DNA from 3 places in the Sporomusa sphaeroides DSM 2875 genome. Region 1 is predicted to be linked to each of the others. Evidence: riboswitches for the same ligand, from Rfam matches in the RefSeq annotation. Region 1 holds a riboswitch; each other region holds the start of a gene.
What was found. A riboswitch is a leader RNA that binds a small molecule or an ion and turns the genes downstream of it on or off. The one in region 1 is predicted to bind cobalamin.
Positions count from the first base shown of each region.

Region 2: linked by a shared signal. The riboswitch ahead of cobT (nicotinate-nucleotide--dimethylbenzimidazole phosphoribosyltransferase) and the one ahead of nikB (nickel ABC transporter permease) in region 1 are both predicted to bind cobalamin.
Region 3: linked by a shared signal. The riboswitch ahead of SPSPH_RS03245 (ABC transporter substrate-binding protein) and the one ahead of nikB (nickel ABC transporter permease) in region 1 are both predicted to bind cobalamin.

Region 1 covers NZ_CP146991.1:343,042-346,319, reverse strand. Annotated here, with positions in the region: gene nikC (nickel transporter permease) at 1-341, opposite strand, end outside; gene nikB (nickel ABC transporter permease) at 348-1,286, opposite strand; cobalamin riboswitch at 1,524-1,728, opposite strand; gene SPSPH_RS01490 (TIGR04076 family protein) at 1,869-2,192, opposite strand; gene SPSPH_RS01485 (winged helix-turn-helix transcriptional regulator) at 2,299-2,634, shown strand; gene trhA (PAQR family membrane homeostasis protein TrhA) at 3,150-3,278, shown strand, end outside.
Region 2 covers NZ_CP146991.1:4,146,661-4,149,938, reverse strand. Annotated here, with positions in the region: gene SPSPH_RS19140 (ABC transporter substrate-binding protein) at 1-973, shown strand, start outside; cobalamin riboswitch at 1,133-1,318, shown strand; gene cobT (nicotinate-nucleotide--dimethylbenzimidazole phosphoribosyltransferase) at 1,441-2,487, shown strand; gene SPSPH_RS19130 (nicotinate-nucleotide--dimethylbenzimidazole phosphoribosyltransferase) at 2,480-3,278, shown strand, end outside.
Region 3 covers NZ_CP146991.1:717,589-720,866, forward strand. Annotated here, with positions in the region: gene SPSPH_RS03235 (OmpH family outer membrane protein) at 1-355, shown strand, start outside; gene SPSPH_RS03240 (coiled-coil domain-containing protein) at 447-866, shown strand; cobalamin riboswitch at 960-1,142, shown strand; gene SPSPH_RS03245 (ABC transporter substrate-binding protein) at 1,322-2,893, shown strand; gene SPSPH_RS03250 (ABC transporter permease) at 2,931-3,278, shown strand, end outside.

The sequences.
Region 1 (3,278 bases):
AAGGATACCATCATATCGGAAATACGCATGATTACCGTATCGGTTTTGCCGCCCATGTAGCCGGACACAACCCCAAGCACACCGCCTACGGTAAAGATACTTACCACTAAAACCAAAGTCGAAGCCAGCGAGGTGCGGGTACCATAAATAACCCGCGAGAACAAATCCCGCCCCATACGATCGGTGCCAAACCAGTGTTCGCTGCTCGGTGGTTTGTTGGCTGCAGTCAACACAGCCTGTCCCGGATCATGGGTAGCAATCTGCGGGGCAAACACCGCCACTGCCACGATGCCTAACACCAAGGCCAGAAATATGTAAAATTGACATCTGCTCCGCGCCATCGCCGGTTATACCCCTTTCCTGAGGCGTGGATCCAGAAAACTGTAAGAAACATCCACTGCCAAATTAACGATCATATAAATCAGGGCAATCCACAAGACATATCCCTGAATCAAGGGGTAGTCCATCGACGTAATGGCGTTGATGGCCAGGCTGCCCAGTGCCGGATAGGAAAAAATGACTTCAACAACCGCTGTGCCGCCAAGCAGTGAACCCAGGGACAGCCCCAGCAGCGTTAAGAGCGGCAGCATGGCATTGGGGATAACGTGCCGCCACAGCACAACTGTTTCCGATAATCCTCTAGCCAAAGCTCCATAGACATAGTCCTGACTCATTTCCTCCAATATAGCCGCGCGAACCTGACGCGCATATTTCCCTGCCATGGCAAAGGCCAGGGTAAAGGCTGGCAGAATCATCTTCTGCAAGCCCATGCCGGTGGAAACAACCGGCAGCAATTCCAGTTTAAGCGCCACAAAGTAAATGAGCAGCAGCCCCGCCCAGAAATTCGGCAAAGAAATGCCGGTGAAGGTAACCGCCCGGATAAAATAATCCAAAAACCGGTTTTGATGCAAGGCCGATAGCACTCCTGCCGGTACCGCCATCACCAGCATCATCACCAGGGACAAAAGCGCCAGCTGCAATGTGGGCAGAACCCGCACCGCCAGCATCTCGGACACCGGCTTGCCCTGAGAATAAGAAGTGCCAAAGTCTCCTTGCAGGCAGTTCATCAGCCAATGTCCATACTGCACCAGAAACGGGCGGTTCAGCCCCATTTGTTCCCGCATATCTTCCAGTATTTCTTCTGATGGAATATTGCCGGTAACGGCGAACATGGCCCGCACCGGATCTCCGGGCGCCAGATAAATGAGCAGAAAACTTAAAAAACTAATACCAAAAAGTACGATGACGATTTGAAAAAGCCGCTGCAACAATTGTCGCTTAAGAATACTCCATCACTCCTGTTCCTTCTGCAATCGGCGCCATCTGTCCAATAAAGCCCGATTGCACTTACGTAATAAATATAAAAGTCCTCCGCGTAAGCGGAAGACTTTGTCCACATATTGTCCCGTAAATAAAAATTCCTGACAATACGTCAGGAATTTCAATACGGCGCAGCCATATGCAAAAATCCCCTTCCCCATCGCTCGCGGGTTCCATGGATAGACAACAGCAGCTATCCATATTCGGTGATTGCTAAACAGGCAGTTCTTCTGGCTACGGTTCATCGCTTTGCCTCGCCTTCTCAGGATGTTGATCCTAATGGCATCATGGAGACAAAACTCACCGTTACAGCGGCGGGACCGCGCCGGACTCGAAGGATGCCAAGCATCCGTCTTCACCGGTCTTCCCTATTAAGCCCCGGAGGGCACCTGCTTCTACAATATACAATTGTAACCTATATTTACCGATTCACTGTATTGTCTATAAAAATAACATAAAAATACACTTTAGGCAATAACTTTATTTTTGCCTTACTTTCTCAAAAGCACTGTCCAAAATCAAGAATGGTTACTTATATTGGTTTGCTGCTAATTTTTGTTTGATACCTGATCTGTGGCTGTGATCTTGAAAATAACTGGTCTTAGCCCATCATTACAGCTGCAGATTGCCACTCCAGGCTTATCGATCCAATCACCATAATAAAAAATATCACTCCCATGTGCCAGGGCAAATACATATTGATACATGGCTTTCCAGGCTTCATCACATAGCCCTTCCGGTTTAGCGTAATCGCCATAATAGATATCGCCAACTTTATGCATTGGACATTTCCCCAGTCCCTTGCAGCCATAGGCTCTCGCTAATTCTTCATCAAATGTAGTTTTAATAACTTCAATTTTACACTTGTTCATGCATTCTGCTCCTTTACATTAAGTATAGCTATATCTTACAATGAAAAGGAAATAACTTGAAGTATGCACTTTTATGCCGCATACTGGTGAAAAGGTAAGTGATACTATGAGCATGAGAGAACAACGCCCAATCAACAGCTTGAAAGATACACCCTTTGGTTATACTTTATCAATGATCAGCGGCAAATGGAAAATGGTCATTTTGTATTGGCTGGCTGAAGCACAGCCAATTCGATATAATGAATTACAACGACTGATCGGTACAATTTCACATAAGACCCTGAGTGTACAACTGAAAGAATTAGAAAATGATGGCCTAATCACACGTGAAGAATATCCTCAGATTCCCCCAAAAGTTGAATACAGCTTATCTGAAAAGGGGCTATCACTTTATCCTTTGATGGAACTAATATGTCAATGGGGAGAAAAACATAAACCATAGATGATACTCTGCGGGTGCCTTTTGTTCTCCTCGAGATTTTTTCTGAGAAGCAAGTTAAGATTAAGATAAATCGAAAATGAGGAATACTATGAAAAGATATGCAAGTAAGCCCCAGAGGGACAGCGGCAAAATGCTATCGTAACTTGGGTGTTCGAGAAACCAAAATAACTTCTTACAGCCGCACACACTCACGCAGCCTTTTGGCAAACAAGCGGTTTACGGAATGTTATCCTTGATGCCGTCTTGCAAAATTTCCTCGTTTTGTGTACGCTTCATAGTAAGATGCCGACTCAGCACATTGCCCATATATTGCCTGGAACCTCTTTTCAAAGAAACGGCAGTTAGATTGCTCAGAAATGCGTGGATTTGGAATCGTTAATTCCTTCAATCATAATATTGAAATTACCTGTAAAGGGGACTCCAAAGGTAAAGTAGCCGCCATGTGTCCTCGGTTATAATTTGAAGCAGAAAGAGATAATAACCATGGACAATAAATCACAGAAGGGGATGAGTAGATGGTAAAGAATGCAATGACCGCGAAAGTTAATCTAGAAGAAATATTGAATGCTGCTACACATGGCGTGGGAACGATTTTTGCACTAATCGGACTTGGTGTGCTTACGGTATCAGTCTATAACAATGGA
Region 2 (3,278 bases), 1.2 Mb from region 1:
CAAAGGCGGAGTGCTTGGCAAACAAATAACCGCCGTTGTTGCCGATAATAAGAGTGAACCTTCTGAAGCCGCCAACGCTATGACCAAACTGGCAACTCAGGACAAGGTAGTCGCCATCACAGGTATGTTTGCCAGTTCGAACGCCATTGCTGCCTCCAGTGTAGCTGAAGCAACCAAAGTTCCGCTTTTAGCAGTAGGGGCAACCAATCCGAAAGTAACGGTGGATGAAAAAACCAATAAGGTAAAAGACTATACTTTCCGCGTCTGCTTTATTGATCCGTTCCAGGGGACGGTAGGAGCTAATTTTGTCCTCAATAGCTTAAACCTTAAAAAGGCCGCTATCTTAGTGGATAATAGCAGTGATTACAGCAAAGGACTGTCCACCTTCTTTGAAGAGGCCTTTACTAAAGGCGGCGGCGTGGTTTTGTCCAAAGAAGCCTATTTGCAAAAGGACCAGGATTTCAAGACTATTTTAACCAAAATAAAAGCCCTTAATCCTGAAGTGCTGTATGTGCCCGGATATTATGAGGAAGTAGGCAAAATTGTAAAACAAGCGCGCGAATTGGGCATTACTGTTCCCATTATCGGCGGTGATGGCTGGGATTCGCCTAAACTAATAGAAATTGGCACAGCCGCCGCGTTAAATAACACCTACTTTACCAACCACTACTCGGTGGATAACACCAGTCCCACCTCACAAGCTTTTGTTGAAGCTTACAAAAAAGAGTATGGATTAGTGCCGGATGCATTGGCTGTTTTGGGTTATGATGCCGCCAATCTGCTGATTGACGCCATCAAACGCGCTAACAGTGTGGAGCCGGCTAAGATCCGTGAGGCGCTTGCCGCCACCAAAGATTTTGCTGCTATCACTGGTGCGACGACCTTAAATGCCACCCATGATGCAGAGAAAAATGCCGTTATTATTGAAATGAAAGATGGCAAGCAAGTCTTTAAAGACACCATTAAGCCGTAGCCAGGTTCTGCGGATAATCATGCTTTCAGAAAACAGGCCGGGAATATTCCCGGCCTGTTCATATTGACGGTATTTACAGGACTCTGTTATAATTAAGGAAATTTTGCATAATACGGTTAAGGTGCCGCCGGCTAGTATCTTGTGTCACTTAAAATTTGAGATTAGATGGTGACACAAGGTACTACTACCGGGGGAGAATAGGGAAGTCTGAGTATGGCCACACCATACATAAGCGCGGGCCCGCCACTGTACCGGAGGAGAGCTTACACAGGCCACTCGTCAAGGGGAAGGCGTAAGTATTGATGAACCGGGAGCCAGGAGACCTGCCTTACACCGTTTTACATCCTTCATGGAAAAGAAGGCTTTTTTGGGATTGCCCAAAAGAGCCTTTTATTTTTGCCCCCTGTTTTTTGCCTAAGGTTTGGCGCAAGCCGTGTTTTCTTTACTTAACATAATGGGAGGTTGCTATGAGTTTACTGCAAGATACCTTAGTGAAAATTACTGCCCCGGATACTGTGATTATTCAGCAGGTACAGGATAAGCTGGATAGTCTGATCAAGCCGGCAGGCAGCCTTGGCCGGTTGGGAGACATGGTCAGACAGTATGCAGGCATCACCGGTGAGACCGAGCCGCGCCTGCCCCGCAGCTGCATGGTGGTAACATCTGCAGATCATGGAGTTGCCCGGCAGGGTATCAGTGCCTATCCGGTGGAAACTACTATGCATATGACGGCCAATTATCTTATCGCCAAAGGGGGCAGTGCCAACGCTTTTGCCAATTTCAGCGGTTCTGACCTGGTGGTGGTGGATGTTGGGGTGGCAGGTGACTTATCCTATGTTCCCGGACTGTGGCACCGGAAGATTGCTTATGGGACTCAGGATTTTACCCAAGGGCCGGCCATGAGCCGGGAGCAGGCTGTACAGGCAATCGAAACCGGGATTGAGATTGTCAACAGTAAGGTGAGTGAAGGCTACAATTGTTTTAGCCTGGGGGAAATGGGCATTGGCAATACGACGGCCAGTGCTGCCATTGTCGGTGCGTTTACCGGCCTGGAGCCGGACAAGATTACCGGGCGGGGGACCGGCATATCGGACAGCCGCATGCAGGTAAAACTTGCCATTGTCCGCCAGGCGTTGGCGGTTAATAAACCGGATGCCAAAGACGGGCTTGATGTATTGGCCAAGGTTGGCGGGTTTGAGATCGGAGCCCTTGCCGGGGTTGTTCTTGGTGCTGCCGCTAATCGCTGTGCTGTCATAATTGACGGCCTTAATACCACGGCGGCGGCTTTGATTGCCCATGCCATCCAGCCTGTAAGCAAAGAATACCTGTTTGCGTCCCATTTATCCGGTGAACCGGCCCATATCATTGCCTTGCGCTGTCTGGGGCGGGAAGCGTTTGTCGACATGGGGGTCCGGCTGGGAGAAGGCATCGGCGCTTCAGTCGCCATTGACATGTTGAAGGCAGCCGTTACCTTGCTTGATAACAGTAACCGGGGAGGGCAGGCTCATGTTTAACGATATTCTGGCAACCATCAAACCCTTGGATGAGCAGGCGATGGAGCGCTGTCAACTGCGATTGGATAACCTCACCAAGCCGCTTAACAGTTTACATTCTTTTGAACATATTGCCCGGCAGCTGGCTGGGGTTACAGGCCATCCCCGTCCCCGCAATCTGGAAAAAAGCATTATCATTATGGCTGCCGACAGCGAAGCCGCCCTGGCAGCCAGAGGCAGATATGAGCAAACACCAACCGTCCAAAAGATTAATAATTTTTGCCAGGGCCGGTCTGTGATTAACAGCTTTGCCGAACATGCGCAGGCCAAGCTGGTCCTGGTGGATATCGGCGTTGCCGCCGGGCTGCCGCCATACGCGCAAGTCCGGCATGAAAAAATTGCTTATGGTACGGCAAATATGCTGCAAGGTCCGGCATTAACCAGAACGCAAACAATACAGGCCGTCAAGGTGGGAATCCAAACGGCTTCAGAGGCCATCGCCAGCGGTGTGCAGGTAATCGGACTGGGTGAAATGGGCATAGCCGGCACAATTTCCGGTTTGGCGGTTGCCTCCTGCTATAGTGAACAGCCGCTGGAAAACCTCACCGGCCGTGAGCGGGTGATTATCCGGCGGTCCTGGGTGGTAAATGAGCCTGATAAACAGGATCCTCTGGATGTATTGACAAAAGTAGGCAGTTTGTCAATGGCAGGCCTGGTGGGAGTAATTATTGGGGCGGCTGCCGGGCGGGCCGCCGTAGTGCTGGATGGCCTTGTCACCAGTGCAGCCGCCCTGCTTGCCGTACAAATGGCGC
Region 3 (3,278 bases), 370 kb from region 1:
AAAAGCGGCAGCTCCCGTCGGGATTGTAAATTATAATGTTTTATTAGACCAGCACCCGGATATGGCTAAAGCCATTGAAGAACTTAAACGGGAAAATGAGCAGGCTCAACAGGAATTTGAAAGCAAATCGTCCGGCTTGAGTGATAAAGAAAAACAGGACCTGGACCGGCAGCTGCGGCAAAGGCTGGAATTAAAGCAGCAAGAGCTATTGAACGCTATTGCTGTCCAAATTGATGCTGTCATCAAGGAGATAGCCGATGCCCAGGGATTAAGTGCCGTAGTAGACCAGGAGGCGACTATCTATGGCGGCAAAGATATCACTAATGATGTATTAAAGAAAATCCAGAAAAGGTAAGTCTCGTTTATTGTTTGTCTTATAATAATGGCTTATAATACAGTTAATGAGCAAATAGATCCAAAAGGGATTTGTACGGCGAGGTGACAGGATGAGCGCAGACAGGTTTGATCATCTGGAAAAAATGCTGGCGCAGCTTATTCACATGGTAGGGCACAACAATGCAATTACTGAAGAGCTGTGTCAACGGATGGACCGTTTGGAAACCAAGGTAGATAATCTGGAAACCAGGATGGACAGCCTGGAGGCGAAAGTAAATAGCCTGGAGGCAAAAGTAAATAGTCTGGACGCAAAGGTAAATAGCCTGGAGGCAAAACTAAATAGTCTGGACGCCAAAGTAAACGGTCTGGAAACCCAAGTTAATAGCGGCTTCGAGGGGCTTACCGGCATGGTTCATCTCCTGGGCAAAAAAATGGAGGCCATACCGCGCATTGAAGCTAAAATGGACGTCTTAAACGAGCGTGTGTTTGAGCAGGAAGCTGATATTAATATGCTGAAACGCGCTAAGTGATTGTTGCCTTTGCTCAATCCCTAAGAGTTGTACTTTGTCTAGTATTGACAAAATAGCTGCTTTTTTGTAGTATGAATCATATAAGTATGGCAATTTCATAATGTTGAGTTAGGTGCCCGCAAGGGCTTAATAGGGAAGTCCGGTGCAATACCGGCGCGGTCCCGCCACTGTAATGGGGAGCAGGCTTAAGATATGCCACTGGGATGAAGTATCCTGGGAAGGTTTAAGCAAGCTATGATCCGGAGCCAGGAGAACTGCCTAGCTGACAATCACCGTTTTTCACCCACGTGGTATGGGGAGGGGATTATGTAGAGCAATTAATCGATCTGTGCTGGTTTTTACCATTTGTGGATTAGTTCTTGCGTGCGGCTCTTCCTGAATTTCAGGAAGAGCCTTTTTGCATGTTTACAACCGTTGCTCAAAGTAGACAATGAATAGGAAAAAGGGGAGTCGGCATGAAAAAAATTGTTGGGCTGTTGCTTATGTTTGTCTTTATGATGACAGGCTGTTCGTCTGAAAAAACGGCAGGACCGGCCAAAAAGGATGAGGTTGTAATTTCAGTTGGCGTGAATATGACGGCAGGAGGCTATGACCCTATTGCCGGCTATGGTGTTTGGGGACCGGATATTTTTCACAGTAAACTGCTGAAATATAATGTAAAGAGCGAACTGGAAACAGATTTGGCAACCGCATATGAGATCAGTAAAGACGGTCTGATGTATACCTATCATTTGCGCCAGGACGCCAAATTTGCTGACGGTACGCCGTTGACTGCCAAGGATGTGGTTTTCACCTATACAAAAGCAAAAGACAGTGGTTCTGCCGCTGATCTGACCATGCTGGCCGGCGTCAAAGCGGTGGACGACTATACGGTTGTTTTTACTCTTAATAAACCCTGGTCGGTATTTACCTCAACCACTGCCACCATAGGGATTATCTCTCAGGCTGCCTACAATGAGAAATACGGGGACAATCCGCTGGCATCCGGTCCGTGGAAAGTGGCTCAATTTCAAAAAGATCAGCAGCTGATATTGGTGCCCAATGAACATTATTACGGCCAAAAGCCGAAGTTGAAAAAAGTAACTATCTTGAAGCTGGATGAAGAAGCCGCGCTGGCTGCGGCAAAATCAGGCCAACTCGATCTGGTCCTGGTTGAAACGGAATTTGCCAAAACAAAAGTGGCAGGCATGCATTTGGCAGAGCTTGAGACTGTTACCGGTCTGGTGATTAACCTGCCGATGGTGAAAGAAGCAACAACCGCTGATGGCAAAGTAATTGGCAATAATGTTACCAGCGATTGGGCTATTCGCAAGGCATTGAATATTGGCATTGACCGCAAGCTGATTGTTCAAAATGCATTTAATGGAATCGGGGACCCGGCCTATGGCTGGTCGGCCGCCCTGCCTTGGGGCAATGCTCAGGCGGCCTTTGCCGACAATCAGGTTGAAGAAGCCAAAAAAATTCTTACAGATGCCGGCTGGATTGATACCGATGGCGACGGCATCCGGGAGAAAAACGGTCTTAAGGCCGAGTTTGTAGTTACCGGACGGAGTAATGATCTGCAACGGTATAATACCGTTGTCGCCGTTGCGGCAGATGCCAAAAAACTTGGGATTAATATTATTCCCAAAGCAGCTCCCTGGAACGAATGCCGGCTAGCGCAGGCAACACCCACCTGCTGGGTTTTTGGCAGCCATAACCCAATGGATGTATATCGTTACTACCATTCTTCACAGATGGGCAAAGGTGTCATCGGCAATCCTTCCTCTTATGCCAATCCCAAGGTTGATATGTATATCGACCAGGCCTTGGCGGCTACCAGCAGTGATAAAGTTGACGAATACTGGCGCCTGGCTCAATGGGATGGAACTACCGGCATGAAAGAAGATTATCCTTATCTCTGGATCGCTAATACCCGTCTTACCTACTTTATTAAAGATGGGCTGGATATCGGCAAGCAAAGAGTTCATGTCAGAAGTCAGGGGATTCCTGTTGTCGAGAACCTGGCTGAGTGGTCATGGCAATAGCTGGTCACGCTAAATCAATGGCGTAAAGGAGAATTCAATGAGTACAGGCACCTTGAAATATTGGGGGATGACTCTTGTCAGGATGACGACCTTACTGATTGCCATTAGCATGGTTAGCTTTATCCTTATTGCTTCATCTCCCATAGATCCTGTTGATGCTTATGTCGGTGATTTAAGTGTCTCGGAGGAGCAGCGAAACAATATCATTGCTTACTGGGGGCTGGATAAATCGCCAATGGAGCGTTATCTCATCTGGGCCGGACACCTTTTCGAGGGGGATATGGGGACCTCGATTACCTATCGTCAGCCGGTGACCGAGGTAATCGGCGAACGGTTTAAAACCTCGCTGGCGCTAATGGGGCTTGCCTGGGTATTTTCCGGGATT